3 regions of the Staphylococcus sp. Marseille-Q1834 genome follow, and region 3 is predicted to be linked to each of the others. Evidence: predicted binding sites of a transcription regulator. Region 3 holds the regulator's gene; each other region holds the start of a gene.
What was found. The regulator Rex, encoded in region 3, represses fermentation and respiration genes when NADH is low (regulators of the CRP and FNR family bind a similar motif). The targets are predictions, from matches to a motif close to TTGTGAAATATTTCACAA.

Region 1 (11,075 bases), 1.6 Mb from region 3:
ATTATTTATCTCATTTAATAAAGGTCTTTCAGCTCCGCTATGAACAGGAACATCACTTTCAAAAAAGGCTTTAAGTTTTAATGCGTTCATAGTTGTTTTCTCAATATCAACATTACCATTAACAGTAGAAATCATCTTAACGTCAAAGTTTGGATGACACAGCGCTAAACTAATCGCAGCTGCATCATCTATGCCTGGATCAGTATCTATGATAATAGGTAAAGCCATCTCAATTACCTCCCAAATAATATTTCTCTTATTTTAATTTTACTACTAATGAAAAGAATAGCTATTCATAAATATAAAAGAATAATGAAATTATAGTTAACCACTTAAAAATATGTATAAAAAAACCTGCATGAAACGAAAATCGTTTCAATACAGGTTTATAAAGTAGGGTGCTTATTAAATTATAAGTGGTGAGAATGTCCACCTTGCATAACCCAATAAGTACCAATAACGATTGCTAAAGTGATGATAATCGCAAAGATAACTTTGAACGATTGTAAACGACCATCTTTACCTTCAGTTAAGTGCATGAACATTAATAATTGTAATGCAGCTTGAATGAAAGCAAAACCAAAGATGATAGTTGTTTTAGCTTGGAATGTCATGTTTGTGTATAGAGTTACGAAAACTGCTAATAACGTTAAAACGATTGAGGCAATAAAGCCGACTGTATGTTTTACAATTGTATTCATCCGCTATACACCATCCCTATCATATATACGGCAGTGAAGATGAAGATCCAAACAACATCTAAGAAGTGCCAGTATAAACTTACGATAAATAATTTTGGAGCATTGAATTTATTTAATCCACGTGTAGCAACTTGAATTAATAAACAAATGATCCAGCCAATACCTAATGATACGTGGGCACCATGAGTACCTAAAAGGATGAAGAAACTAGACCAATATGATCCAATTTTAGGTGTTACACCTTCAGAAGCATAGTGCGCAAACTCGTAAATTTCGAAACCTACGAACACTAAACCTAAAAGTAATGTAAGAATCATCCAAAACATCATTAAGCCTTGTTTCTCTTTACGCATGTAGTAAATTGCAATACCACATGTATAAGAACTAATTAATAAGGCAAATGTCATAATTAAAACAAGTGGTAACTCGAATAATTCAGTTGTCATTTTGCCAGCGTAATCGCCACCATGTTGCAACGTTAATAACGTTGCAAACAGGGTACCGAATAACGCGAATTCGGCTGTAAGGAAAATCCAGAAGCCAAGTTTATTCAATTGACCTTCATGCGTACGTGAATCAACAGTATTTGTATCATGACTCATGACCTACAGCCTCCCTTTCTTTAATACGAGCTTCTCTTAAGCGAGCTTCATTCTCGGCAACTTCAGAAGCAGGGATATGATATCCATGGTCTTGTACGAAACTTTGATAAACTAATGTACCTAAAATACCAACTAAGCAGATAATTGCAGGAACGATTGTATCAAAGATTAAGAAGAAACCACCGATTAACATGAAGATACCCATGAAGAAACCAGTATGAGTATTGTTTGGCATATGAATATCTTTGTAATTATGGTTATCTAAGTAATGACGACCATGTTCTTTCATATCAACAAATGTATCGTAGTCATTCCAATCTGGAGTAATGGCAAAGTTGTATTTAGGTGGAATTGCTGAAGCAGTTGTCCATTCTAAAGTACGTCCTAGACCATCCCAGTTATCACCAGTTGCTTCGCGAGGTGATTTAATATGACTGTAAACGATGCTTGCCACTAAGAATAGGAAGCCAACAGCCATCATTAATGCTCCGATAGTTGAAATAACGTTTAATAACCACCAACCATCTGATGGCATATAAGTGTATAAACGACGTGGCATACCATCTAATCCAAGAATGAATTGTGGTAAGAAACATACGTTAAATCCAATCATGAATAACCAGAAGCACCAGATGTTAAGTTTTTCATTTAATTTGTAACCCATCATTTTAGGATACCAGAAGATTAAACCAGCTAGGCAGGCAAATACTACACCAGTAACTAATGTGTAATGGAAGTGGGCTACTAAGAAATAAGTATTGTGATATTGATAGTCAGCAGATGCCATCGCTAACATTACACCTGTAACCCCACCTAATAAGAAGTTAGGGATGAAGGCTAATGAGAATAACATAGGTGACTCGAAAGTAATACGTCCTTTATACAATGTTAATAACCAGTTGAATAATTTAACTCCGGTAGGAACACCGATTAACATTGTTGAAATTGAGAAGAATGAGTTAATTAAAGCACCATTACCCATTGTGAAGAAATGGTGAACCCAAACTAAGAAACTTAAGAATGCGATACCAGCAGTTGCCCACACCATGCTTTGGTGACCGAATAAACGTTTACGAGCAAATGTTGGAATAATTTCTGAATAAATACCAAATGCAGGCAAGATAACGATATATACCTCAGGGTGCCCCCATACCCAGAAGAAGTTTGCCCATAACATTGGCATACCGCCGTCTGCTACTGTGAAGAAATGAGTTCCGAATATACGGTCAGCTGTCATTAATGCAAGAACAACTGTGAATACTGGGAATGCTAAAATTACGATTAAAGTCGTAATGAAAGTTGTTACAGTAAACATTGGCATTTGCATGAATTTCATAGTTGGAGTTTTACATCTTAAAATTGTTACGAAGAAGTTGATACCAGTCATTAGGGTACCGATACCCGAAATCTGAATCGCAACTAAGTAGTAGTTAACTCCAGGTCCTGGACTAAATTCGCCAGCTAATGGCGCATAGTTTGTCCAACCAGCTGCTGGTGATCCACCTACGATGAATGAAAGGTTGAATAAGATCATACCAACAAAGAATAACCAGAAACTAATGTTATTCATAACTGGGAATGCCACATCGCGTGCCCCAATTTGTAAAGGAACTACTACGTTCCATAAACCAAAAATGAACGGCATAGCCATAAAGATAATCATGATTACACCGTGTGTACTGAAAATTTCATTGTAGTGGTTAGATTCTAAGAATTTGTTATCTGGAATCGTTAACTGAGTACGTAGTAATAACGCATCAATACCACCACGGACGAACATGAGTACAGCACAGATTAAGTACATTAAACCGATTTTTTTATGGTCTACGGATGTGAACCATTCTTTATAAAGATATTTCCATAATTTGAAATAAGTAATTACTGCGATAAGTCCGATAACTAAGAATGGCGCACCAATTTGGGCCATTGTAATCATCCAGTTACCTTTAACGAGCAATTGATCCCATGGAAAATTCATTAATGTTCACCTCCATGATCATTGTCTTTGTGCTGAAGCTTAGACGCATTTTCGTCTTTAGCTCCTTTGTTGATTTTTTCCATTTCCTCAGAATTATGAGATTCTTCTTTCTTGAATTCATTATCATAAGGATCGTTGTTGCCTAAAATCATTGGCTTCATACCATGACGCTTATAGTTAGCGTTAGTAATTTGAACCTTACGAGCTGGTTTCTGAGGTTTATCAGTTACATCTTCATATAATTTGTCTTCAGCAACGAAGTTTGGATCTTTTTGAACGTAGTTGTAACGTTTATAAGCGTAGAAGATGTACTCTGGATCAGCTGCAGGGTCAACGAATGCCATATGTGTACCATTGAATGTTAATTCTTTATTAGGCGTACTTGGAAGAATTTGTTTATCAAATTCGTCTTGGCTAATTGTTTTCTTACCTTTAGCTTCTTTTACCCAAGTATCGAAATCTTTTTGGTCTACAGAGTGAACTTTAAATGTTTGACGAGCAAAACCTTCACCATTGAAGTTTGAGTTACGTCCTCTGAAAGTACCAGTTTGATCGGCTGTTAAAGTCCAATCCATTGTCATGCCAGTCATGGCATATTTTTGACCACCTAATTGAGGAATCCAGAAACTAGTCATTGTGTCCATAGATTGTAGTTTAAATACTACTGGACGATTTTTTGGAATAGTTAATGTATTAACTGTTTCAATTTTTTGTTCTGGATAAGCAAAGAACCATTTATATCCAGCACTAACTGCATAGACAACCATAGGATCTTCTTTACTTTCAGGTGGTTTTTCATAATCGTATAACGTTTTAACTGTTGGAATAGCTAAAGCGATAACGATAATGATAGGTACCACAAACCAAATTGTTTCAATTAAAGAATTGTGGTGCATCTTACCAGATTCGTTATTTTTATTATAGCTATACTTGAAAATAAAAATAGCGAACATTGTAAGTACAACAGCAACAATAACAAGCATGAAGATGATTGAATAGATAATCAAGAACTTCTGACTACTTGCTACTGGCCCTTTTGCATTAAATACTTCTAAGTTTGAACATCCGCTAAGTAAAATAAGCGTCCCAAACATTAGAAGCAAAGACTTAAATTTTGACACTTTTTTGACCTCCTAATACTACAAATGTAGGGCTTACCACTAATTTTAGTTTATTACGCAATATTTACAAGTACTTATAGGAAAAAAATTATATTTATAAATAGGAAAAAACTAATAACAATAGGAATGACGGGGAATGTAAGATTTGTTAAAATTATGTGTCTATTCTGTGAAAAATGACAAAATTAAGACTTGAGTGTTTGTAGTTGAGAAACGTTATCATTTTCAGCGTTTTCAAGGGTTTGAGACAAAAAAGATGAGAATTTCTTCTCATCTAAATTTTATAAATATGACATTTATTTAACTTCTATGTATCTATATGATGTTTCTTGAGCACCATCTGAGTCAATAACATGATATTGTACTTTGTATTTACCAACTTTTGATGTATCAACATGACCATCTACAGTGATTTTATGAGTTAAATCACCATCTTCTTTATCATAAGCACTAATTCCATTTAATAAATTATACTTTTGACCTTTTTGAATAACGATATCGTTGACGCCTTTAAGTTCAGGTGCGTGATTGGATGTTGCTTCGGCACTTAAATTTGGGGTAACAAGAGTTGCGGAGACTCCGAGCGCTGAAAGTGACTGTATTAGTTTATTCATTACGTTAACCTCCGAATTAATAAATCGTTGTTTATTTAACTAAACTATACTTTATTTTCTGATGATAAACATCATACTATAGTCTTAATATAGCGTATTACTTCTGAAATTTAAATAATATAAAGGAAAATATATATTAAGTTTATGTAAATTGAACATTTTGTGAAAATAATAACAATAGATAACGCAATCTTTTTAAAATGTATTACAATATGGTTGTAGTCATTACAAGTTATTATTAATGGGAGTGATTTTAGTGTTAAATGAACAAGAAAAGGCCATTATCAAAGAAACAGTGCCTGTATTACAACAAAAGGGGACAGAAATAACATCGTATTTCTATAAAAGAATGTTTCAACAACACCCTGAATTAAAAAATATGTTTAACCAAACTAACCAGCAGAAAGGTTTTCAATCGACTGCTTTAGCGCAAAGTGTATTAGCAGCGGCAGTTAATATTGAAAATTTAGCTAATATCTTGCCGGTTGTTAAAGAAATCGCTTATAAACATTGTGCTTTACAAGTACCACCTGCAGGCTATGATATTGTGGGAGAGAATTTAATAGAAGCAATCAAAGTTGTTGTAGGGCTTGGTGATGAGGATCCAATTATTCAAACTTGGAAAAAAGCATATCAAGAAATCGCTGATGTATTTATTCAAGTTGAAAAAGACATATACAGTAAAATGTTATGGGATGGATTTAAACCTTTTAAAATTGAAAAAATAGAACAACTTTCATCAAATATTAAAGCATTTACAGTTACTTCAAATGAATATGATTTAAGTCAATTTATTCCTGGTAACTACATTACAGTAGATGTAGGTAGTAGTAAGATGCCTTATCGTGCAAAACGTCATTATTCAATCGTTAGTGGAGACAACACACATTTAACATTTGCAGTTAAGAGAGATGTCACTACAGATCATGAAGGTGAAGTATCAACCATTCTACATGATGAATTAAAAGAGGGCGATGATATTAATTTATCAGCACCAGTTGGGCCTTTTATGGTAGACAACACTGAACATCCTCAATTGTTTATTGGAGCTGGTATTGGTGTTACACCATTAGTCTCAATGTTTAAAGAAGCGGCTGATAAAGGTAGTCAAGCTCAATTTATTCAGGTTACTGGAGATGTGAATGATACGCCATTCACTACACTATTAAAAGATATTAGCGGAAAAGTAGAATCAGCTAATTATGAATTATATGATAGAGCATCAAAAGGTTATTTAACTAAAGAATATTTAGAACAATTTATTAGTGACGATACAGAAGTTTATGTATGTGGTGGTACTCAATTTCTTCAATCAGTTATTGAACTATTGAAAGAAATGAATGTTGATCAAAGCCGTATTCACTTTGAAACATTTGTACCTAAATTAAGTGTGGCTGTTTAATAACTAAATCAGATAATAAAAGGGATAATAAGCGAAACTGTTTCGCTTATTATCCCTTTTTTTAATCATTCATTGCATTGACAATCAATAGAATTATTCAATGCCACGACGCATTTTTTCAGCTAATAAAGTATTATTTAATACCATAGTGATTGTTAAAGGACCAACGCCACCTGGAACAGGAGTGATTGCGCCAGCAACTTCTTTAACTTCGTCAAATTCAACGTCGCCTTTTAATTTACCGTTCTCATCTGGTGTATTACCTACATCGACAATAACAGCGCCTTCTTTAACGTCATCTTTAGTTACAAGACCAGGTTTACCAACTGCACTTACAATAACATCAGCCTCTTTTAAATGACTGTGCATATCTTTAGTACGTGAATGTAAAATAGTTACAGTCGCATTAGCTTGTAATAATAATTTAGATACTGGTTGACCCACAATGTGGCTACGACCGATAACAACTGCGTTTTTACCTTCTAAATCGATATCAGCATGTTTTAAGATTTCCATAATACCTAGAGGTGTACATGGTACGAATGTTTGTTCATCGATATATAATTTACCGATATTTGATGGGTGGAAACCATCAACGTCTTTTTCAGGATTAATTGCTTCTAGGATTTTTTGTTCGCTTACTTGTTTTGGAAGTGGAACTTGAACTAAGATACCGCTTACTGAATCATCATTGTTTAAACGGTCTAATTCTTTTAATACATCTTCTTCTGAAGTGTCTTCATCTAAATGAACAATTTCAGAAATCATGCCAATTTTTTCAGCAGCTTTCTTTTTAGAATTAACGTAACTTTGACTAGCCCCGTCATTTCCCACTAAGATAACAGATAATTTAGGAGTGTAGCCTTTTTCTTTCAAAGCTTCTACTTGATCTTGTAATCCCTGTCTGTAGTCCTTAGAAATTTGTTTCCCATCTAAAATTTTTGCAACCACAAAAATTCCTCCTTGTTTGTTTAAATTATAATTATAGCTTAACTTTCAAACCCTAATTACGTCAAACTTTAGGCAAAAGACGTAAATTACATTAAAAATTATAAATAAAGTTCGATTTTTAATTGAAAAAGCGTTCAATGATTGTTATGCTATATCTGTAATATACAACTAATCGTATCAATATTTCAAACTTTTGAAAGGGTGTACAAAGTGAAAGTAGCAGTCATTATGGGTAGTTCCTCAGACTGGAAGATAATGCAAGAAAGTTGCGCTATGTTAGAGCAATTTGAAATTCCGTACGATAAGAAAGTAGTATCTGCACATCGTACGCCAAAGTTAATGTTCGATTTTGCTAGCCAAGCAAGAGCTAATGGCTATGATGTTATTATCGCGGGTGCAGGCGGAGCTGCACATTTACCTGGAATGGTAGCATCTATGACGACGTTACCAGTTATTGGAGTTCCTATTGAATCTAAAAGTTTAAAAGGTTTAGATTCATTGTTATCAATTGTACAAATGCCTGGTGGTATTCCAGTTGCAACGACAGCCATTGGTAAGGCTGGTGCAAAAAATGCTGGAATTTTAGCGGCCAGAATTTTAAGTATTGGTAATGAAAATGTTCGAAAAAATTTAGAGAATTATGAACAATCACTTGTAGACAAAGTAGGTGAAATGCAAAATGAACTTCAATAAATTAAAGTTTGGTGACACGATTGGTATTATCGGCGGAGGACAGCTTGGCAAAATGATGGCCCAATCTGCTCAGAAGATGGGATTTAAAGTCGTGTGTTTAGATCCTAATGCTGATAGTCCATGTAAACCAGTGGCGCATGAATTTATTAATGCAGCTTATGACGATGAACAAGCATTACAAGAGTTAGGTCGAAAAACTGACGTGATTACTTACGAATTTGAAAACATTTCGGCTAACCAACTTCAACACCTAACTGAACAATTTAATATTCCTCAAGGTTATCAAGCCATTCAATTATTACAAGACAGATTAACTGAGAAACAAACATTAGAGCAAGCTGGTTCTAAAATTGTTCCTTTCCTATCTGTTCAAAGTGATGAAGACCTCCAAATGGCTATAAATGAATTAGGTTATCCTTTCATTCTTAAAACACGTTTTGGTGGATATGATGGTAAAGGACAAATACTAGTTAAAGATGAAACTAATATTGAAGAAGCTAAAGCACTTATTTCTAATCAAGAATGTGTAGCTGAACAATTTTTAGATTTAGCACTCGAAGTCTCTTTAACAGTTACAATTGGTAATCAAAAGCAAATCACTTATTTCCCATTACAAGAAAATGAACACCGAAATCAAATCCTATTTAAAACTATCGTGCCAGCAAGAAGCGATAAAGAACAAGAAGCAAGAGATGAAGTAAATAAAATTATTGAAGCAATACATTTTGTCGGAACGTTTACGGTTGAATTCTTCATTGATAAAAACAACCATTTGTTTGTAAATGAAATCGCACCACGTCCTCATAATTCCGGACATTACTCAATCGAAGCTTGTGATTATTCACAATTTGATACACATATCTTAGCAGTTACAGGACAAACACTGCCAAAGTCAGTTGAAATATTGAAGCCTGCTGTCATGATGAACTTACTAGGTCGTGATTTAGACTTACTAGAGGATAAGTTTAGTGAACATCCTGAATGGCATATTCATATTTATGGTAAATCTGAACGTAAACCCGACCGCAAAATGGGTCATATGACTGTTTTAACTGATGATATTAACGGTACAGAAGCTAACATGCTTAAGGAATTTGAAGGGAGAGAATAACTCATGTCTCTATTATATGAAGGTAAAGCTAAAAGAATCTTTTCTACTGACACACCACACCAATTAAGAGTGGAATATAAAGATGAAGTTACAGCTGGTAATGGTGCGAAAAAAGATACTATGGAAGGTAAAGGACGTTTAAATAATAAAATTACTTCCATTATCTTCGACTATTTAACTGAACAAGGAATTAAAAGTCATTTTATTAAGCAACTATCAGATACAGAACAATTAGTTGAAGAAGTCAAAATTATTCCACTAGAAGTAGTAGTTCGTAATATCGCAACAGGTTCTATTACAAAACGTTTAGGATTTGAAAAAGGACATCAATTTGAAGCACCATTGGTAGAGTTCTTTTACAAAAATGATGATCTAAACGATCCACTTATTACAGATGACCACGTTAAACTTCTTAATATTGCAAATGACGAAGAAATCGAAACATTAAAAACGATGGCAAAAGATATCAATCATGTGCTCATTCAACTCATGGATGAAATGAACTTGCGCTTGGTAGATTTTAAAGTTGAATTTGGCAGAACACAAGATGGCAAAATTTTATTAGCTGATGAAATTTCTCCAGATACATGTCGCATTTGGGATAAAGATTCAGATACTAACTTTGACAAAGACGTTTATAGAAATGACACAGGTTCACTTATTGACACATATCAAACATTTTTAAATAAATTGGAGGAACTTAAATAATGAAAACGATTGAACTTCACATCACACTACAACCACAGGTATTAGATACGCAAGGACAAGCCTTAAATCGAGCAGTACATGATTTAGGATACAAACAAGTTAATGATATTCGTGTAGGTAAAGTATTATATATGACTGTTGATGAAGCTACAGATGAAGCGGTGGATAATATTATCACAACGTTAAGTGAAAAATTATTCGCTAATACAGTGATTGAAGAATATAGCTACAAAATTGTAGATGAAAAGGAGAATGCATAAAATGAAGTTTGCAGTTCTCGTATTTCCCGGATCCAATTGTGATAGAGACATGTACAATGCAGCAATCAAGTCAGGCGCTGAAGCAGAGTATGTTGACTATCGAGAAACATCATTAGAAGGTTTCGATGGCGTACTTATCCCAGGTGGTTTCTCTTTCGGTGACTATCTTCGCTCAGGTGCAATGGCAAGTGTAGCACCGATTATTGATGAAGTTAAACGTTTTGCAGATGAAGGTAAACCTGTATTAGGTGTTTGCAATGGTTTCCAAATTTTAACGGAAATAGGTCTATTACCTGGCGCATTGCTACACAATGATTCTCATCTATTTATAAGTAGAAATGAAAAACTGAAAATTGCTAATAATCAAACTTCATTCACTAACCTTTATGGTGAAAATGAAATTGTAGTTTATCCAGTAGCACATGGTGAAGGTCATTATTATTGTACAGATGAAATGTATGAGGAATTAGTAGAGAATAATCAAATTATCCTTACTTATGAAGATAATCCAAATGGCTCTCATGAACATATTGCAGGTATTGTAAATAAAGAAGGTAATGTTTGCGGTATGATGCCTCATCCTGAAAGAGCACTTGAAACAATCCTTGGTACAGATAGCGGCGTGAAATTATTTGAAGCAATGGTAAATAGTTGGAGGGAACAAAATGTCTAAGTTTATTGAACCTAGTATTGAAGAAATTAAGCTGGAAAAATTATATCAAGATATGGGTTTAAGCGATGCAGAATACGACAAAGTATGTGAAATTTTGGGAAGAGAACCTAACTTTACTGAGGTTGGTATCTTTTCAGTAATGTGGAGTGAACACTGTTCATATAAACATTCTAAGCCTTTCTTAAAACAATTCCCTACAACTGGGGAGCATGTGTTGATGGGCCCAGGTGAAGGCGCAGGTGTTGTTGATATCGGAGACAA
Region 2 (11,075 bases), 970 kb from region 3:
AACGTGAAGCGGATCAACTTTTCAAATTAGTAGATAGCAATCGTGAGTATTTAGGGGAGTTCTTGCCATTTGTAGCGTACACCACTGAGGTTGAACACAGTAAGAAGTTTATTCAGTCGGCGTTGCAACAATTTACACGTGGCGATGGCTTTCCATATCCTCTTTAGTAGCGGTTTTTTTTAAGGTTCATTAATAATTATATAAGCGGGTGGGATAGTTATGATCTTTGGATATCAAATTAATGAACGGTTAAAATTAAAGATATTAGAAGAACGAGAAGCAGGGCAGTTATTTAAATTAGTAGATAGTAACCGCAAATATCTAGCGGAATTTTTACCTTTTGTCGAACATACAAAGAGGGTGGAAGATAGTAAACACTTTATCCATTCAGCGTTACAACAATTTATCGATGGTAATGGATTTCATTGTGGAATATGGAGTGATAAAGAACTGATTGGTGTTATTGGATTACATTATTTAGACTTAGTTAATAAACGTACCTCGATTGGTTATTACTTAGCTGAAGGTTTCCAAAAGAAAGGCATCATGACTAGATGCACTAAAGCACTTATTCAATATGTATATGAAGAATATGATATTAATCGAATCGAAATACGAATGACTACTAAAAATAAGAAAAGCCGAGCTATACCTTATATAGACTGAGATTTACACAAGAAGGCATATTGAGAAGCGATGAGTGTTTATTAGGGGTATTTTCAGATAGTTATGTGTATAGTCTGCTCAGAGAAGAATATTACAAATAATCAATCATCTAATTTACAAAAAAATTTAGTTTATTCAATAACTTTAAACATGAAATCAACAAAGCCTCCGGCATTTCATGAGGGAGGCTTTATTCTTTCATAAATAATTATTTAATATCAATAAAGGTAGATAAATAATTAGCTTTCAATTAAATAATTAAAACAGGTTAGACTATTGATTTAGACTAACCTGTTAAAAGTAACAAATTTAAGAATAAATTAAAACTTGTGTAATCAGTAAGCCACCGCCAAATAGTAAGACAAATGCGACAACAGGCCATACAAAACGTAACCAGTGTGAGTAACGCATATTTAACATTTGAAGTGTTGCCATCACAAGTCCAGTAGGTGCTAAAAATAACATAGCATACTGACCAAATTGATATGTTGTAACAATAACAAATCTTGGTATACCTACTGTATCAGCTAATGGTGCAAAGATTGGCATAGATAGTACTGCTAATCCAGATGAGGATGGAACGATAAATCCTAAACAGAAAAAGATAAAGAGTAGAACAATGATAAATAATGGACCACTCATATTTTCTACGATAGATGATGAGAAGTTCAAAATTGTATCAGAAATCATTCCTTTATTAAGTACTAAATTGATACCTCGAGCTAAGCCAATAATTAAAGATACACCAACTAAACTTGAAGCGCCATTAACGAATGCGTCTACAGTACCTTTTTCTCCTAATCCGTATTTACCAGTACCAGCAATAAACATGATAATGATGGTAAAGATTAAGAATGCAGATGCCATGATTGGAAACCACCAACCTTGTGTCATCACACCCCAAACCATAATCGGGAACGGTAAAACAAAAAGTGTAAGAATGATTTTTTTACGAAGTGAAAACGTAGATGAACTATTATTATTCATTACAGACCATTGCTTTTCAAATTCTTTCTTATCTTCATAAGCGTATGAAGCTTTAGGATCTTTTTTAATTTTTTTACAATACCAGAATAAATAACCAACTACAAAGATAGCACCGACTATACAAGCCCCTATTCTCCAATATAATCCATCTGTAAAAGTTGTACCTGCTGCATTTGAAGCAATAACAACTGAGAATGGGTTGATTGTTGAGAATGTACTACCAACTGAGCTTGCTAGGAAAATTGCACCAACTGAGACGATAGAATCATATCCAAGTGCAATAAAAATTGGCACTAGTACAGGATAAAATGCAACGGCTTCTTCTTCAATACCACAAAGCGTACCACCCAGAATCATTAAAATTGAAACGAACGCAATTAACATAAATTCATGGCCTTTAGTCTTTTGTGTTAAAGCTAATAATCCAGACTCGAACGATCCACTTGCTTGAACAACACCAATGAGTCCACCTAGTACAAGAATGAATACCATAATATCTACAGCTTCAATCGTTCCTTTTACCATACTACTGGTAATTTGATCTAGACCAGCGGGATGTTGTTTTAATCGTTCATAAGTATTAGGAATAGAAACAGGTTTGTTAATAGCACCTGATTTAAATTGTTCAATTTTTATTTTTACTCCCATTTTATTGAGTTCTTTTTGTGTTCCAGGAACTTTTTTAACTTGATTATGTGGATTAACTATTTTCAACTCTTGAGATGAAGGCTCATAAGAGAGCTTTGAATAAGCCCCAGCGGGAATAATCCAAGTTGCAATTACAGCTATAACAGTTAATATAAAAAGAATCATAAATGCTCCTGGCATTCTGAAGCTAAAACGCTTTTTCTTTTTGTTTTTATTGATTACTTGGTCCAACAGTTTCATCTCCTTCAACAACTAACGTATGATGTAAAACCACTTAATAATAAAAAAACAAAAGAGCCTCCTGGGGCTATAGGCTCTTTTGTTTGTAGCAAAATGGAGTATAGTATTATAATTTTAATTTTTAATTAATGTTCCAATTTTGCCGTCTAATGCGTCTCCTAATCCTGCTAGAGAGGTAATCAAAACACTGCCTTCAGTATTTTTTTCAAGGAATTGAAGTGCAGCTTCAACTTTTGGAAGCATACTACCTTTAGCAAATTGGCCATCAGCAATATGTTTTTTAATTTCATCAACAGTTACTTCACCAAGACCTTCTTGGTTTTCTTTTCCGTAATTGATGTAAACATAATCTACAGCAGTTAAGATAATGAGTTGATCAGATTGTAAATGTGCTGCTAATAAAGCGCTCGTTTTATCTTTATCAATAACTGCATCAACGCCTTTATAATTGTTATCTTCTTTAACTACTGGAATACCGCCACCGCCGGCTGCTATAACTAGTGTTCCATTTGTGATTAATGTTTCAATACTATCTAATTCAACTATATTTATAGGTTGAGGAGATGGAACGACACGACGATAACCGCGTCCAGAATCTTCTACGAAAGTATAACCTTTTTCTTCCATAGTTTTATCGGCTTGCTCTTTTGTATAAAATAGTCCTATTGGTTTCGTTGGATTATGAAATGCAGGATCATCTTCAGAAACTTCAACTTGTGTCACTAATGTGACCACTTCTTTATCAATACCTAATGCATGTAATTCATTTAACAAACTTTCTTGCATTTGATAGCCAATATAAGCTTGACTCATAGCTCCGCATTCAGGGAAAGGGAATGGAGGGCCTTGTTTGTTCTCAGCGGCATAGTTTAAACCTAAGTTAATACTTCCAACTTGTGGACCGTTACCATGACTAATTACAATTTCATATCCTTTATTAATTAAACTTACTAGAGATTTAGCTGTACTTTTTAATAAATCTAATTGCTCTTTAGGAGATTGTCCTAAGGCATTTCCGCCTAAAGCTACGACGATTTTAGACATTGTATCTCCACCTTTCATTTATTCTCCCAAAGTTGCTACCATAACTGCTTTTATTGTATGTGCTCTATTTTCTGCTTCTTGGAAAACAACTGATTGTTCACTTTCAAATACTTCATTTGTTACTTCCATTTCAGTTAGACCATATTTTTCTTGAATTTGTTTACCGATTATTGTTTCAGTATCATGGAATGATGGTAAGCAATGTTCAAAAATTGTATGTGGATTACCTGTTTTTTTCATTAATTCTTTAGTTACACGGTATGGTTCTAATAATTTGATACGTTTTTCCCAAACTTCATCAGGTTCACCCATAGATACCCAAACATCTGTGTAAATTACATCAGATCCTTTGACACCTTCATCAATATCGTCAGTTATAAGGATTTCACCACCGTTTTTTTCAGCTATATCATTACAACGATTTAATAATTCATCAGTTGGATTTAGCTCTTTAGGACATACGAGATGGAAAGTCATGCCCATGATTGCTGCTCCTTGCATTAAGGCATTTGCAACGTTATTACGTCCATCTCCAACATATGTGAAGTTAATTTCATTATATGGCTTTTTCAATACTTCTTTAGCTGTTAAAAAATCAGCAAGTACTTGCGTAGGATGATCTTCGTCAGTTAAACCATTCCATACTGGCACTCCAGAATATTTTGCTAAGTCTTCTACTACTCGTTGTGAGAATCCTCGATATTCTATGCCATCATACATTCCGCCTAATACACGAGCTGTATCTTTAGCAGATTCTTTTTTACCCATTTGAGAACCTGTAGGTCCAAGATACGTCACATGTGCACCTTGATCATAAGCGGCTGTTTCAAATGCACATCGTGTACGTGTTGAATCTTTTTCAAAAAGTAGAGCGATATTTTTACCTTTCATTTTTTGTTGTTCTATTCCTGCATATTTTGCGCGTTTAAGATCTTCAGATAAATTAAGTAAAAATTCCATTTCTTTTTGTGTAAAGTCTAACAAAGTTAAAAAGCTTCTATTTCTTAAATTTTTCATTTTGAATATCTCCTTTTAAATTAATAGTTACTTTTTTTTATAATCCAATTTCTTTTATCTTGATATATAATATTTTCCATTTTTAATTCTCTAATTATTTCACCAGTAGTTTTTCTGTTAAGTCCAGATAAATTACTTATTAATTGAATAGTCATAATTTGTTTTAATTCATAGAATTCTCCATTATCATCTCCAATTGAAAGGCATAAAATTCGTAGTATTCTTTCAATTCTTTCTTTAGCTGAATTAGCTCTTAACGCCATAATATATTCTACTTGAAATTGAATAGTCTCATTAAGTTTCTTGAAGAGACTTTCAAATATTTCATTATGCTTTCTACATAAATACTCAAGTAAAACTTTCGGTAAAGTTAATATTTTACAATCTGTCAAAGCTGTACATATTTCATATGGTGCAGGGGTTTCATTAAATATGAAGTTCATTGGAAATATATTTTCATCTTTACTTAATCTTAAATAATTGTCACCAGTAATATTAGAACATTCATGTAAAATACAACCATTTACTAAAAAGTATACAAATTTTATTTGATCAGTTGAATGATATATGACTTGTCCTTTTTTATATTGATAAAGTGTAAAATCCTCTTTATAAGGTCTAATAATACTAACAGGAATATTTAAGTATGATGCTAATTGTTTAAGATTATTATCCAATTCGTATTCTGAATTTTTAATATAAATATTTTCTTCATACATAACTATAAGCCCCTTGAAAATTGCTTCGTTTTAATCATAACTTAAAACACAGAAATACTACCTGTAATCAAACGAATTAGTCCTATTATTGCAAGTACAATAATTAATATGAATAACGTATAATCTAATTTTGTCAAATTTTTATTATTATCTTTTTGTACGTAGCTATATACGAATAATCCAGGTATATATAACAACATCGTTAATAGTAAATAATCTAATCCAGCTGCATAAACCAACCAAATTGTGTAAATAGATGCAATAATTCCTATTATCCATTGTTTCAAACTAGCTTTAGATTTATTTTGAATAGTATATTTGACCTGGTAAAAAGCACTGAATGTATATGGAATTAAGATTGCACTTGAAGCAAGTGAAAACGCAAACTGATAGGCGCTATCTGTAAACAACATACTAATTAAAAATAACTGGACTAGTATATTAGTAATAATTAAAGCGTTGACCGGAGCTTTATTTTTATTTTCTTTAGCAAACCATTTCGGGAATAGTCCATCTTTAGCTACAATAAAAGGTAATTCACCAGCTAGTAATGTCCATCCCAACCAAGCCCCTAAAACAGAGATAATTAAACCTATATTAACTAGTACTGAACCCCAATGACCTACAATATGTTCTAATACTTGTGCCATTGATGGATTAGCAAGTTTTGAAATTTGGTTCTGTTGAATTACACCTTGGGCTAGTACAGTCATTAAGAAATAAATGACTAGTACAGAAATCAAACCAATAACGGTAGCAGTTCCTACATCTTTTTTAGACTTTGCACGTCCAGAAAAGACAACGGCTCCTTCAATCCCAGTGAATACCCACACAGTTACTAACATAGTACTTTTTACTTGTGCCATTGTGTCTCCCCAACTAAAAACACCAACACTTCCGCTAGTCATACCATAAAAACCAGATTTAAAAGTACTGAAGTTGAATACAACTATCATGCATATAATAACTAGAAATATAGGTATTAATTTAGCTACTGTAACAATACTATTTATAAACGCTGCAGTTTCTACACCTCTAAGTATTAAAAAATGTACACCCCATAATAAAATTGATGCTATGATAATACTTGGAAGTGTGTTACCACCTTTAAATATAGGGAAAAAGTTACCCACAGCTGACATTAATAGGGTTGCATAAGCCACATTACCTAGAAATGCTGCAAACCAATATCCCCAAGCACTTGAAAAACCAATAAAATCTCCAAACCCTGTTTGAGCATAACTATAAATTCCTCCATCAAGATCTGGTCGCTCATTAGTTAAATTTTGAAATACGAAAGCAAGAGAAATCATACCAATAGCAGTTATTATCCAACCTATAATTATTGCAAGTCCACCAGCTTGGCCACCCATATCTGAGATGATATTGAATGCACCACCGCCTATCATAGAGCCTATGACTAAACCAATTAAGGAAGTTTTACCTAATTTATTATCCATATTAATCTCCCCTAATAAGAGTGGTAAAAATCTTGTTATTTGATTTAATGAATGAATTACTTGTGACTTTTACCACCTTTCAAATTTAAATATCTTCTCTAAATAACGGCTGACTCATACATCTTGGACCTCCACGTCCACGTACAAGCTCACTACCAGTAATTTCAATCACTTTAATTCCTTTGTCGCGTAAAAGTTGGTTTGATACATAATTGCGATCGTATGTCACCACAACCCCTGGTCGAATACATAATGTGTTTGAGCCATCATTCCATTGTTCACGTGCACCATCAATAACATCGCCATTACCTGTTGGAATAAAGTCCACTTTTTCTACTTCTAGAACTTCAGCAAGTGTTTTACGTAACTTGCTAGAACGAGTAATTTTTATATCGTCCTTACCATCATTTTGTTCTATAGTAAATATATTCATATTATTTTCTTCTTTAAATATTGCTGCATGTACTGTAAACTTATCGTAGTCAATCATAGTTAGTACTGTATCTAGATGCATAAATGTACGTGTATTAGGTATTTCAATAGCTACGATTTTTTTAAAACTTGTGTTTGCATCTTTGAAAATATTACGTGCTAACTTTTCTATTGCTTGAGCTGATGTACGTTCTGATATACCAATAGCTAAAACATCTTTAGATAATACTAATTCATCTCCACCTTCAATATTAAATGGTGAGTTACGATCTAACCATACTGGCACATCTTTATCTTTAAATCTTGGATGATGTTTCAGTATATATGTCATAAAAATAGATTCTCTACGTCGTGCTCTCCAATACATTCTGTTAATTGTCATTCCTCTACCAATTGAAGCTTGGGGATCTCTTGTAAAATAAAGGTTGGGCATTGGATCTAAGTAAAATGGATATCTATCATCCATATACTCTACTAAATGAGTTGTTTCAAGTTGAATTTCTTCTTTACGTACGCCAGCCATGATTTTATTAATAAGCTCTTGGTCAGATAACTTTGAAAAGAATTCTTTAATTTCAGTTTCATGACCCAGTATTGTCTTTTTAGATTCTGCTAATATGTCGTTTATGAAGTTCTCGCGTACTTCTGGCTCAGTAATAGATTCTGCTGCAAGTTTTTCTAAATAAACTACTTCGATTCCTTCATCTCTCAAAGTTTGAGCAAATTTGTCATGCTCTTCTTGTGCAACTTTTAAGTAGGGAATATCATCGAATAATAAACCACTTAAATGATCAGGTACTAAATTTTCTAATTCTTTTCCTGGTCTTTTTAACAACACAGTTTTCAATTTGCCTATTTCACTATTTACTTGAATGGGTCCTTGTACCATTTCAAATTCCTCCTTTGATTTATTACATTTACATTATAAAGCGCTTTCAAAAAGTATTATGTGATTTAATTCACAATTATTTAGGGAGTTTTTTCACATATATAGATTTATTCAATGCAAAATTTTGTATAAATATATACTTCTTTACTAAATAATAGTGAAAAATTGAAAAATCTAGTAATGAAATATTATCTTATTTGAATAAAAAAGTTTTTTATTCATTTTTTTGTATTGGTAATCATTACTATATATTTAATTTTGAAGAGAATAATTGATAATAAATAAATTGTGCTATTTCACTAGATGATGTCAAAATCATTAAGTTATCATTGCCTCCAATAGTTCCTAGTATTTCTTTTAATAGTAATTGATCTATGTAATAACCTATACTTTGAGCAAATCCAGGGGACGTTTTTATTAAAATATAGTTACTTAGTATTGTGATTTTAAGAATTTCATCACTTAATGTTTCTAATTGTTTTTTCGCGTTTAATTGGTACGTTCGATTTATTTTTTTGTAAATATACTTTTTGTTTTTAGTAGGAATTTTGTAAATTCCTAATTCCTGTAAATCCTGAGAAATAGTAGTCAAGCTATAACAAACTCCAAAATGTTTTTCCATGTAGTCTAATATTTGTTTTTTTGTATTAAATTGATTCTGTTTTATAATAGTTAATATAAGATTTAAACGTTTTTCTTTTTCCATTTTTATTACTCCTTTACTATTTATTATATGTAATAGGGTTTAAATAACTGTATAAGAGTTACTTGTAAATTTCGATGTATAAGTATTTCGAAATAGCAGGATGTTTTAATAATCTTTTATATAATACTAACTTTTATAATACAATACTTAATGTTTTTTGTAATTTCACTGCATTTTACTTAAAGTAGAGATTGAAAAAATTCTTGAATTACTGAATAGTAAATAATTAAAATGGAAACTATGTGTTTATAAGTAGATTGTTTTACGGTTAAAAGAAATGGATGATTATCTAAGATTATATTCAAAATAATTTGTATGATAATAGGAAATATAAAGAGTATGTAATAAAAACTAGTCAAATTGAGATGGTTTGAAATTAAGTTTACTATGTATAAATAAAATGATCACAATATCTTATCAAAGAAATTTGATTAAATGAATTGAAAAATGAAAAAATTAATGAATAAAAGATATGGAAGTACTCATTGAAACATATTGGAAAGATACTCTAGTTTTTATGACTTAAATTAACATTACAAGTTAAGTAATGTTTAGTAAAATTATTAGTCGGATTTACAGATAAAAAGTAATAAATATACTATCTTTTAAAAAAGTTCGTTATTTCTCTAGTATAAAATAACGCGTCCAATATTAATTATTACTAAATTTTGATATATTTAAGGAAAGATTAAGTTTAGGGTGGATGAATGAATGGCTTATCAGAGTGAATATGCATTAGAAAATGAGGTACTTCAACAGCTTGAGAGTTTAGGATACGAACGAGTGAACATACATAACGTTGAACAATTACATGATAATTTTCGTAATATAATTAATGAACGTCATAAGGATAAATTAAATGGGAAACCCCTAACAGACCGTGAATTTGAACGTTTAATGACGGGGATTAACGGCAAATCTGTATTTGATAGTGCGATGCAATTACGCGATAGTTATGTACTTAAACGTGATGATGATACTGATTTATACCTAAATTTCATGAATTTAAAACAATGGTGTCAGAATAAATTCCAAGTAACTAATCAAATTAGTGTGAAAGATAAGTATAAAAGTCGTTATGATGTGACGATTTTGATTAATGGTCTACCATTAGTTCAAATAGAATTGAAGCGTAGTGGGGTAGCAATCACGGAAGCATTTAATCAAATTGAGCGTTATCGTCGTCAAAACTATACGGGTTTATTCCGATACATACAATTATTTGTCGTTAGTAACAAAATGGAAACACGCTACTACGCCAATAGTGATCGTGAAATCTTTAAGGGACAAATGTTTTATTGGAGTAATGAACAAAATGAGCGTATTAATTATCTTAAGGACTTTATTGAAGATTTCTTAGAACCATGTCACATTGCTAAGATGATTAGTCGTTATATGGTCGTCAATGAAACAGACAAAATTCTAATGGCATTACGTCCATATCAAGTCTATGCAGTGGAAGCTATTTTAAATCGTGCTTTAGAAACAAATAACAATGGTTACATTTGGCATACAACAGGTAGTGGTAAAACGCTGACTTCATTTAAAGCGAGTCAATTATTATCGCAAGAAGAAAATATTAAAAAAGTGATTTTCTTAGTCGACCGTAAGGACTTAGATAATCAAACGTTAGCTGAATTTAATAAATTCCAAGAAGACTCGGTTGATTTTACGGATAATACACGTAAATTATTGAGACAGTTAGCTGATCCAACTTTGCCTTTAATTGTAACGACGATTCAAAAAATGGCGAATGCAGTGAAGTCCAATCACTCAGTAATGGAATCGTATAAACAAGATAAAGTCATTTTTATTATTGATGAGTGTCATCGTACACAATTTGGAGATATGCATCGTTTGATTAAGCAGCATTTTGAAAATGCACAGTATTTCGGATTTACGGGGACACCACGTTTTGAAGAAAACAAGAGTCAGGATGGGCGTGCTACAGCGGACATTTTTGATAAATGTTTACATCACTATCTCATTAAAGATGCTATTAGAGACCATAATGTGCTTGGATTTTCCGTTGAATATAATCAAACATTTAATTCACATGACGATTTAGATGAAGAGTATATTTCTAAAATTAATACGTCGGAAATTTGGATGGCAGATGAACGTATTGAAGCTGTTTGTCGACATTTGATTTCAAATTATCACAAGAAAACAGATAACGGAAACTACACGTCTATGTTTGCGGTTCAAAGTATTCCAATGGCGATTAAATATTATGACACATTCCAAAGACTAAAAAACGAAGGTGT
Region 3 (11,075 bases):
TTGTTGTAGTTGAGAATTTGACTAATAATTCTTTAATTATTTCTTTTTCATATTTATTGATATTTCTTCTTATCACATTAATATTAGCTTATTCAGTTAGGTTTTTAATTAATAAGTTGATGCAATCATACTTATCAATAAATAAGACTTATTTAACAGTAATTTCAATAGTACTCATACTTTCATGTATAATCTTATATATTTATTCGCACACTTCTAATCTAAGCGATGCTTCTTTAAAAATGTATGGTTTGATATTTATCGGTATTATATTCTTTTTCTCATTATTAATAGTGTTAATATCAAATTACACTATCAAAGAACTTCGCTACAAGCGTAATATGGAGGAAATTGAAACGTATTATGAATACACGTTACAAATTGAATCGATTAACAATGAGATGCGTAAGTTTCGACATGATTACGTTAATATTTTAACGACGATGTCTGAGTATATTCGTGAAGATGATATGACTGGTTTACGACAATACTTTAATGAAAATATTGTGCCAATGAAGGATAATCTTCAAATGAAATCGATTAAAATTAATGGCACAGAGAACTTAAAGGTTCGTGCTATTAAAGGTTTAGTAACTACTAAAATTCTTCAAGCTCAAGAGAAGAATATTCCTATTAGTATTGAAGTGCCTGAATTAGTAGAACATATTGAAATGAATACGATTGATTTAAGCCGAATTATTGGAATTATTATTGATAATGCCATTGAAGCTTCTGAGGATTTAGAGGATGCTTTAATTCGAATTGCTTTCATAAACACTGAAAGTTCGGTTATGTTTATTGTGATGAATAAATGTAAAGAAGATATGCCTCGTATTCATGAATTGTTCCAAGAACGCTTTTCAACTAAGGGAGAGAATCGAGGTTTAGGTTTATCAACATTAAAAGAAATTACGGATTCTACTGAAAATGTGTTACTTGATACAACCATTGAAAATGGCTACTTCATTCAAAAAGTAGAAATTATAAATAATATGTCATAAGGATGTGTAATGATGAAAATATTCATTTGTGAAGATGATGAAAAACAACGTGAAAATATGGTTTCAATTATTAACAATTATATAATGATTGAGGAAAAACCAATGGAAATTGCGTTAGCTACAGATGATCCTTATGAGGTTATAGAGCAATCGAAAGAAATGAATGATGTAGGTTGCTATTTCTTAGATATTCAATTAGAAGCCGATATGAACGGTATTAAATTAGGTAGTGAAATCCGTAAATATGACCCGATTGGCAATATCATTTTTGTGACAAGTCATAGCGAATTAACCTATTTAACATTTGTTTATAAAGTATCTGCGATGGATTTTATTTTCAAAGATGACCCTAGTCAGTTAAAAACAAGAATTATCGATTGTTTAGAAACTGCGCATACACGCTTAAAGTTACTTTCAAAAGAAAGTAATGTAGAAACGATCGAATTAAAACGTGGTAGCAATTCTATTTATGTACAATATGATGATGTGATGTTCTTTGAATCATCAACTAAGTCACATCGCTTAATTGCACATCTAGATAACCGTCAAATTGAATTTTATGGCAATCTTAAAGAACTTGCTCAGTTAGATGACCGCTTCTTTAGATGTCATAACAGTTTTGTCGTCAATCGCCACAATATCGAATCAATCGATTCAAAAGAACGTATCGTTAACTTTAAAAATGGTGAACATTGTTACGCTTCCGTTCGTAATGTAAAAAAAATATAGACATACAAAAGCACCAACTGATGACATTTGTCATAGTTGGTGCTTATATATTATCTACTTAAGATCTTTCGTTACTTCTTCTAGTGTAGGGATACTTTCAATCGCACCATATTGAGTCGTCACTTTAGCTGCTACTAAGTTACTGAATTTAAGTATGTTGTGACCTTCCTGTTCAAATAGTGCCGTAATATCAGTTGTTGAACTATTTAACATTCTACTAATTACCGCTCCTATAAAGGCATCTCCTGCACCAGTTGTATCAATTGCTTTCACTTTATAACCGTCGTGATGAATAGTTTCCCCATTTTTCAAGAAAATGGTAGCTCCTTTAGGACCTTGTGTATAAATGACTGCTTCAACATTACCTGTAAATAATGATTGAATCGCTTCTGATTCATCTGCTTTACCAGTAATGAACTCGATTTCTTCATCAGAGACTTTAATAACGTGTGCTTTAGGAATAAATTCTTGAATCGCCGCTTTACATGCCTCTGCACTATCCCATAATGGTAATCTTACGTTTGGATCAAAAACAACGATACCATTGGCAGCTTCGAATTTATCAATCATTACTTTGTGAGACGCTTTCATCTCACTTTCTACTAAATCGACTGAACAAAAATGTAAAATATCATGTTCTGAAATTGTAATTTCGTCTAAGTAAGATGGTTGATATAACATATCTGCTGAGGGCTTACGATAAAATGAAAAATCACGTTGCCCGTCTTCTTTTAGACTTACAAATGCTAGTGCCGTATTCGCCTCGTTAGTTCTTCTAATATACTGTGTACCTACGCCAAGTTGGTCTAACGTTTCTACAATAATATCGCCAAATGCATCGTGACCAAGTTGTGTTACCATTTCAGCATTAGCGCCTAGTTTTTGAGTCACACTCGCAACATTCGCGGGTGCGCCCCCTACTTGACGACTAAATTGAGTGACGTCTTTCAATTCAGAGTTAGTGACATTAGGAATAAAATCTATTAATGCTTCGCCTAGTGCATATAATTTTCTCATTTATCTCTCACCTTTAAGTTCATATTTCGTAAATTGTAAATATACTTGTCCTGACATAGTAGATGTTTTAATTCCTGTTGCTGCTTCATCTGGAAAAATTCGCGATGTAAGTACACGTTCGCCATCGTTACAGAATATTTCTACACTCGATGTGTCTACAAAAATTTGTAAATTTGTAAGTGGCGTATCTAAAATAGTGCTACGCGTCATATCTGTTACATTATCCGGTAACAAACCACTTTCTGAACGATCTAATGTGATTTTTTGTTCTCTCGTATTGTATGTAATCAGAGTTGAACATTTTTTGGAAGTACGTAATTCAAAATAGATTTCTGATGCTTCATTTTCCAAAATTTCAATATTTAATTCATAATGCGTGCCTTCATAAGGATGTAACATACGGGAAAATTTATCAGCATAACCTAATGCAGTTTCTTTGTTCGTGCGTAACTTCTCAAGCGCTTGATGAGGACGTTGTCTCAACTTACCCTCTTCAACAGATAATTCACGAGGAATCGTTAAACAATGTGCCCATCCTTCTGAATCAGTTGGATAATTAATTTCTGGCAAGCCCATCCATCCAATTAATATGCGTTTGCCATGTTCATCAACAAATGTTTGTGGCGCATAAAAATCAAATCCATTATCTAATTCAATAAATTCATTATGTTCAAAACTTAGAGAATCAAAATCTAATTCGCCAATCATATAACCGGACTGATAAATATTTCTAAATTTATCTCCTTTGGCATCTAGACCTTGAGGACTAAATAAAATGACATCTTCCCCATCTAATTTGAAGTAATCAGGGCATTCCCACATGTAGCCGAAATCTTCCAAACTAGTGTGAAGCTCACCTACAAATTCCCAATGCTCCAGTTGACGTTCTACTGTTCTATATAGTAAAAACCGACCTAATTCATTGTTATTTTGGACGCCAATGATAGCATAGAACTCACCATCATGTTCAAATACTTTAGGGTCTCTAAAATGACTTGTATAGCCCTCAGGTTGGTGTGCAATGACAGGCTTTTCAAATTTGTGAACTGTACCATCCTTATCTACTTTGGCTATCATTTGACTAGCATAGCGCTCCCAATGCTCATCGCGATGATTACCAGTATACATATAATATAACTGCCCCTCATGTTCAAAGGCACTCCCACTATAAACACCATGACTATCATATACCGTATCAGGCTTAAGTACTGGGCCTTGAGGCTCGAAAGTTACTAGGTCATTACTAGTATAATTAAACCAGTATTTCAAACCATGAACAGCACCTAAAGGAAACCACTGATGAGAAATATAATACTTGCCATCCAAATAGATTAAACCGTTTGGATCGTTAAGCAGTCCTGTCTCAGGTTGAATATGAAATGTTTGACGGTATTTAGATGATGCGACTTGATGTTTTAAGTCTTCTAATTGTGTTGATTCAACGTCCTCTAAACGACGATAACGTTCTTCTCTTGACCATTCAGCCATGTTATCCCTCCAATGATAGAGATTATTGTTTATTTCATTTTATCATTTCTATTGGTATCGGTCCCACATTTAAATATTTATTTTATAATTCGACAGAAATGAGCGTTTTTGATGCTTCCTTTTCCGAAAAAATTAAATCATGTAACTGTTTCATAGCTTGTGTTCCCGCTTCAAAATAATTAAATTTAACTGTGATAATCTCTGGGGATACCAATTGCGTCATCGGATCACCACCAAATCCATAGATAGATGGCATTTGTTTAGCATAATCGGTTTGGACACAATAATTATGTATCGCTAAAGCAATCGAATCAGTCGCACCAATAAGTGCATCCATCCGAGGCATAGTTTGAAGCATTTCTGCAACATCACGTTTCGCTTCTTCATACTTAAATGAAGTCTCAAATATTTGAGGATGAATATGATATTGCTTAAGCGCCTCAATTAAGCCCTGTTTACGTTCTATCCCCACAGCAATATCATCTTCCGTAACACCAAAGAAACAAAGATTTTGAAGTTGCTGTTGACCAATCATTTCCCCCACTAAGTATCCTGCTTGATAATCATCGTGAACGATACTATGCATGTGTTTATGCGACTGTCCCACAAGAATAATAGGCACATCGATTTTTTGTATTACTTCAAGATGTTGAGCAGTTAACGTTGTAGCCATGAGTATAATGCCATCCACCTTGCTTCTTGAAAAGGTTTCAAGTGCTGCAATCTCAGCATTAATATCTAATCCTGTATAATTTAACAGTAATTGATACTGGTGCTGCTGACACACACTTACAATGCCTTTAACGGTTTCATCTACTGCATGAGAGTTCATGCGTGGAATGATTGCTCCAATAATATTTGTATGTTTCGCACGTAAACTTTGAGCGAATTGATTAGGTTGATAATCATGTTCTGCAATAATACGACTCAATTTATCTTTTGTTTTTGCACTTACAGACCCATTATTTAAAAAGCGGGAGACTGTGCTTTTAGAGACTCCCGCTAATTTTGCGATATCTGATATATTTTTCATTAATTTAATCACCTAAATTTGTAGCCATTTAAGATATATTTTATCACAATTGTAATCGCTTAAAATACTAATTTTCAACTTAGGGATAGGCTGTTTCAAAATATATATTAATATCTTTTATTTAATTTATTAAGCTCACCGTAAAAGTATGCTTTCTCACCGTGAACAATTTCATCTAATCCTGTTTCGTCTTCTTCTTCAGTAGTTGCTAATGGCATCAGGTGTTGTAACACTTTTCCAATAACCCAAGTTACAAAAATGGTATAAATAACAACCACTACTACTGCAATAAATTGCACGAACACTGCATGGATATTACCAGTGTATACAAGACCATTGTCTATATCTCCATTAACAGCGTGAGATTGGAATACGCCGGTAAGCACTGCTCCAACTACACCGCCTACACCGTGAATACCAAACGCATCTAATGTGTCATTATATTTGAACTTCTCTTTAATAATGTTAATAACAAAGTAGCATGCGATACCACCGCAATTTGAAATGATATATGCATTTAAATAGCTTACATATCCTGCCGCAGGAGTAATAGCTACTAATCCTGCAAGGACCCCTGATAATAATCCAAGGAGGCTAAGTTTTTTCGTTACTATGTATTCTAGAACTAACCAACTGAAAGCACCGCCGCTAGCTGCAATTACAGTGTTTACAAATGAAGCTAATGCAACATCATTAAATGCATAGGCACTACCAGTATTGAATCCATACCATCCCATCCAAACGAGAATACCACCAATTAATGTGATTAATAAATTATGGGGCTGAATTTTTTCGATTTTTTTACCATTACCAATCATAATGGCTAAGATAAGTCCTGATACCCCTGAAGTAATATGTACAACAGTTCCTCCGGCGTAATCTAATGCGCCTAACTTACCTATCCAACCGCCACCCCAAACCCAGTGTGCCACTGGACTATAAATAACGATAACCCATATAATGATGAAAATTGTAAACGGAATAAATCTCATACGTTCCGCAATGGAACCAGATAAAATTGAGACCGCAATAGTACAAAACATCATTTGAAATAACATAAATAAGGCAAACGGAACATGCGGACTTAAATCTTGATTAATCGCAAAACCTACATGTTGTAAACCTATAAAATCAAAGTTTCCTATTAAGTCATTTCCAGATCCAAAACTTAATGTAAAACCGAATGTTATCCATGTGAAAGTTACGATAATCATCGCTGCCATACTTTGCATTACTGTGTTCAGTACGTTTTTAGATTGTACGAGACCACCGTAGAATAAACTTAATCCCGGTGTCATTACCCACACGAGTAAAGTACAAAGAAATAAAAAAATTGTGTCATCCATCTTCATAATTACCACTTCCTTTGAAAACATCATAATGTTAGTTTTTCAATATGGCAAAAATTCGTAAGATAAAATGACACAATATGTTACATAATATAACAAAAGAGGTTGATCTGTATGAGTTAAAAGCCTATTCTATTTGAATTTACTTATGCTTTTTGTACTGTAATTGTCCATGAAGCATCATCCAATTGTTCATAGTTTGTTACTGGATAACCTTGTTCTGCTGCCCAGTTTGGAATGGCTTCAGTCGCTTGGGTACAATCGAAATCTATTTTTAATTCATCACCATTTTCAAGTGTTTGCATTTTCTTTTGAGCTTCAATTAATGGGAATGGACATACCATGCCCACTGTACCTAATTCGTATAACATTATTATTCCTCCAATCCATTCTTTTTACGTTGTTTGAGGCTGTTTAGAAGTAGAAGCAGATTTTGTTTGCTTCGGTGTAGTTTGTTGTTGTAATTTCTTCATCGGTCTTACAAAAATGAAATAACTCATGAACCATACACCAAAGATCATAGATGCTAATGCTATCCAGCCTTTCCAAGACATAACTGCAGTTTCTACTAAGCCGTTACCAATTGAGCAACCGCCTGCAACTGAGGCACCGAATCCCATGCAAATACCACCAATTGCACTATTTCTGATAGTACGTTTATCTGGTAAACGCCATTTAAATTCATGGGAACCTCTTGCAGCAATATATGATCCTAAGAAGATACCTAATATTAATAGAACGCCCCAATCTACTAATTTTGTATCACCTGTAATTAAGAATGTAATTAAATTAGCAGAAGGTGTTGTAATGCCTAATCCATGATTACGTCCCGTTGACATACTCATTGGCCAAGCGATAAATGCTATAAGACCAACCGCGATACCCGCTACAAACGGATGGTAACGTTTCTCAAATAAATAGTGTCTAATACCTGTATATTTTTGTTTAAGTTTCGGTACAGCCATTTTAGGTTTAGGCTTACGTAACGTTTTCACTACGACAAATAATGTAATACCAGTTAAAACAATCGTTAACACCCACATTGGAATACCTGTAGTTTGAGCCATACTTGTATTCACTTTCGTAGGTTTGTTAATCCAATTCATCACTGGAAGTAAGACACCTGTTTTAGTGACTGCAGCAGTAACTGCGTACATAACGAGAGCAATCCAGCTTCCAATTAATCCTTCTCCAGCTCGGTACCAAGTTCCAGTTGCACATCCGCCTGCTAGAACGATACCTATTCCAAAAATGAAGGAACCAATAATAGTCCCTAAAATAGGAAATGTATCATAAGGAATTGCGATTAATCCTAAACTTGTTAATATTACAAGTCCAATACTTTGGACAGTGATTGCTACTAATAAAGCATAAAACATTTTATTATTTTTTTGCACATACATATCTCTAAAACCACCTGTTAAGCAGAAACGTGTACGTTGCATGACAAAGCCTAATAAAATCCCAACGATTAGGCCACTAATAATCATCCAAACCAAATTCAATTACATCCTTTCCCGATTGATTTACTAAGGTATTATAATAGATTAACAATTAATTATCAATAACATTTTTTTGAAATTAATTTTATTGAAATTAAAAAATCATTCTTCTGCACAAAAGAATGATTTCTGAATAATATTTATTGATTTGAATAGTTTTTCATGAAGAATAAAAGTGATTGTAATTCAATACCTAAATCAATGTGATGGACTTGAACGGTATTTGGCACATCTACTCTAGCAGGCGTGAAATTTAATATTCCTTTGACGTTAGCCTCAACTAGTTGATCTACGACGCTTTGGGCTACCTTTTCAGGTGTAGTAAGAATAACAACATTGATATCTTGTGTTTCAAGTACTTGTTGTAATTCATTCATATGATGCACTTTAACTTCACCGACTTGTTGACCCACAATTTCTTTATCAATATCGAACGCTTCAGTAATAGTCATTTCATCATGAATCGAAAAGTTATATGTTAAAAGTGCTCTTCCTAAGTTCCCTACTCCGACTATAGCAATATGGATGTCTTCACTATCGCTAAGTTCAGATTTAAAAAATTCAAATAAACTATCAATATTGTAGCCATAACCTTTTTTCCCTAACTCACCAAAGTATGAAAAATCCCTTCTAATAGTGGCTGATTCAATATTTAGCGCCTCACTGATAGTTTTTGAATTAACGCGATCAATTCCTTTTGTCTTCAAGGTGTTAACGAATCTATAATATAATGGTAATCGTTTCAATGTTGCACGAGGAATTTTAGCTTGATTTTGAGCCATTAAAGTTGTCCCCCTCTTGTTTGAACTTTTTAATCTATGTATCCAAACTAATTAGCGTGCAATTAGTCATTTATTTAAAATCATATTATGTCCCATAATGAATACTGACATATTATACCCTAACACTTTTTAAAAATAAATATCTTAGTTTCATGTAACTTTATTATACGGTAAAATAAAGAGTAATGTATAAGGCTATTTTGTGATAAATACTTTTGTTAAAACAATAGAAAGGTGAAACCTGAATGATACTGTTGCAATTAAATGACATTTCGAAGTCATTCGATGGTGAAGATATATTTACTAACGTCAATTTCGAAGTTAAAACTGGCGAACGTATTGGCGTCGTTGGTCGAAATGGTACTGGCAAATCCACTTTAATGAAGATTATTGCTGGTGCTGAAGATTATGATAGTGGCCATATTTCTAAAATCAAAAATTTACGAGTGGGTTATTTAACTCAACAAATGACACTTAATTCTTCATCTACTGTGTTTGAAGAAATGTCTAAACCTTTTGAACACATTAAAAATATGGAAGGTTTAATTAAAGAAGAAACAGATTGGTTAGCAACGCATGCCAATGATTATGATACTGAAGATTATCAACGTCATATGGAACGCTATGAATCGCTATCTAATCAATTTGAACAACTTGAGGGCTATCAATACGAAAGTAAGATTAAAACTGTATTGCATGGTCTTAATTTTAAAGAAGAAGATTTCAGCAAACCTATTAACGACTTTAGTGGAGGCCAAAAAACACGTTTATCTCTAGCACAAATGTTGTTAAGTGAGCCTGATTTATTATTACTAGATGAACCGACGAACCATCTTGATTTAGAAACGACTAAATGGTTAGAAGATTATTTAAAATACTTTAAAGGTGCCATCGTCATTATCAGTCACGACCGTTACTTCTTAGATAAAATAGTGACACAAATTTATGATGTAGCACTTGGAGATATTAAACGTTACGTAGGTAATTATGAACAATTCATTGAACAACGAGATAAATATTATGAACAGCGCATGCAAGAATATGAAAAACAACAAGACGAAATTAAGCGTCTCGAAACGTTTGTAGAGAAAAATATTACTCGTGCATCTACAAGTGGAATGGCTAAAAGTCGTCGTAAAACGTTAGAAAAAATGGAGCGCATTGATAAACCTATGTTGGATGCGAGAAGCGCCAATATTCAATTTGGTTTTGATCGCAACACTGGTAATGATGTGATGCATATTCGCAATTTAGAAATTGGTTATGAAACACCTATTACCAAACCTATAAATATCGAAGTCACTAAAGGCGATCATATCGCTATTATTGGCCCAAATGGTGTAGGGAAAACAACACTCATTAAAACAATTGCTAACCGCCAAGCTAAATTAGGTGGCGAGGTCATCTTCGGTGCTAATCTTCAAATTGGGTACTATGATCAAAAACAAGCTGAATTTAAATCTAATAAGACCATTTTAGATTATGTTTGGGATCAATATCCTAATATGAATGAAAAAGATGTCCGAGCAGTATTAGGACGATTTTTATTTGTACAAGATGACGTCAAGAAAATCATCAACGATTTATCTGGGGGCGAAAAAGCACGCCTTCAATTAGCACTATTAATGTTACAAAGAGATAATGTTTTAATCCTTGATGAACCTACCAACCATTTGGACATTGATTCTAAAGAAATGTTAGAACAGGCTTTACAACACTTTGAAGGTACGATTCTATTTGTTTCTCACGATCGTTACTTTATCAATCAATTAGCGAATAAAGTATTTGATTTAAATAAAGATGGTGGCCAAATGTATCTAGGTGATTATCAATACTATATTGAAAAAACTGAAGAAGCTGCTGCCTTACAAGCATTTGAAGCGGAACGTACTGATGTTAGTACAGGTGCAGATGAAACTTCTAACAATAAACAAATCAGTAGTTATGATAATCAAAAACAACAACGTAGAGAGCAACGTAAATTAGAACGTCAAATCGAGCAATGTGAAGAGAAAATAGAACAATATGAGAACGATATAACCCATATTGACGAACAACTTACACAACCTGAAATATTTAATGATCCCATCAAAGCAGCAGAACTTGCTAATGAAAAAACTGAGACCGAACAGAAATTAGAACAAGTTATGATAGAATGGGAAGAATTACAAGAA

Region 1: the regulator Rex is predicted to act here: its motif matches at 4,659-4,676, upstream of qoxA (cytochrome aa3 quinol oxidase subunit II).
Region 2: the regulator Rex is predicted to act here: its motif matches at 8,161-8,178, upstream of arcA (arginine deiminase).

What each region holds. Positions count from the first base shown of each region.
Region 1 covers NZ_CAKASN010000001.1:145,583-156,657, reverse strand. Annotated here, with positions in the region: gene rihC (ribonucleoside hydrolase RihC) at 1-228, opposite strand, end outside; gene qoxD (cytochrome aa3 quinol oxidase subunit IV) at 411-701, opposite strand; gene qoxC (cytochrome aa3 quinol oxidase subunit III) at 698-1,303, opposite strand; gene qoxB (cytochrome aa3 quinol oxidase subunit I) at 1,293-3,281, opposite strand; gene qoxA (cytochrome aa3 quinol oxidase subunit II) at 3,281-4,402, opposite strand; gene LIX58_RS00880 (DUF5011 domain-containing protein) at 4,699-5,016, opposite strand; gene LIX58_RS00875 (globin domain-containing protein) at 5,273-6,418, shown strand; gene folD (bifunctional methylenetetrahydrofolate dehydrogenase/methenyltetrahydrofolate cyclohydrolase FolD) at 6,512-7,369, opposite strand; gene purE (5-(carboxyamino)imidazole ribonucleotide mutase) at 7,580-8,062, shown strand; gene purK (5-(carboxyamino)imidazole ribonucleotide synthase) at 8,049-9,173, shown strand; gene purC (phosphoribosylaminoimidazolesuccinocarboxamide synthase) at 9,177-9,881, shown strand; gene purS (phosphoribosylformylglycinamidine synthase subunit PurS) at 9,881-10,141, shown strand; gene purQ (phosphoribosylformylglycinamidine synthase subunit PurQ) at 10,143-10,814, shown strand; gene purL (phosphoribosylformylglycinamidine synthase subunit PurL) at 10,807-11,075, shown strand, end outside.
Region 2 covers NZ_CAKASN010000001.1:788,318-799,392, reverse strand. Annotated here, with positions in the region: partial or broken gene LIX58_RS12645 (RimJ/RimL family protein N-acetyltransferase) at 1-74, shown strand, start outside; partial or broken gene LIX58_RS04075 (GNAT family N-acetyltransferase) at 223-767, shown strand; gene LIX58_RS04070 (YfcC family protein) at 976-2,532, opposite strand; gene arcC (carbamate kinase) at 2,656-3,585, opposite strand; gene argF (ornithine carbamoyltransferase) at 3,604-4,602, opposite strand; gene LIX58_RS04055 (Crp/Fnr family transcriptional regulator) at 4,623-5,321, opposite strand; gene arcD (arginine-ornithine antiporter) at 5,363-6,781, opposite strand; gene arcA (arginine deiminase) at 6,867-8,102, opposite strand; gene LIX58_RS04040 (arginine repressor) at 8,347-8,808, opposite strand; gene LIX58_RS04035 (type I restriction endonuclease subunit R) at 9,520-11,075, shown strand, end outside.
Region 3 covers NZ_CAKASN010000001.1:1,758,624-1,769,698, reverse strand. Annotated here, with positions in the region: gene agrC (quorum-sensing sensor histidine kinase AgrC) at 1-1,001, shown strand, start outside; gene agrA (quorum-sensing response regulator AgrA) at 1,014-1,730, shown strand; gene LIX58_RS08780 (carbohydrate kinase family protein) at 1,785-2,747, opposite strand; gene LIX58_RS08775 (sucrose-6-phosphate hydrolase) at 2,748-4,235, opposite strand; gene LIX58_RS08770 (LacI family DNA-binding transcriptional regulator) at 4,318-5,268, opposite strand; gene LIX58_RS08765 (ammonium transporter) at 5,376-6,620, opposite strand; gene LIX58_RS08760 (sulfurtransferase TusA family protein) at 6,764-6,988, opposite strand; gene LIX58_RS08755 (YeeE/YedE family protein) at 7,013-8,107, opposite strand; gene LIX58_RS08750 (redox-sensing transcriptional repressor Rex) at 8,260-8,901, opposite strand; gene abc-f (ribosomal protection-like ABC-F family protein) at 9,147-11,075, shown strand, end outside.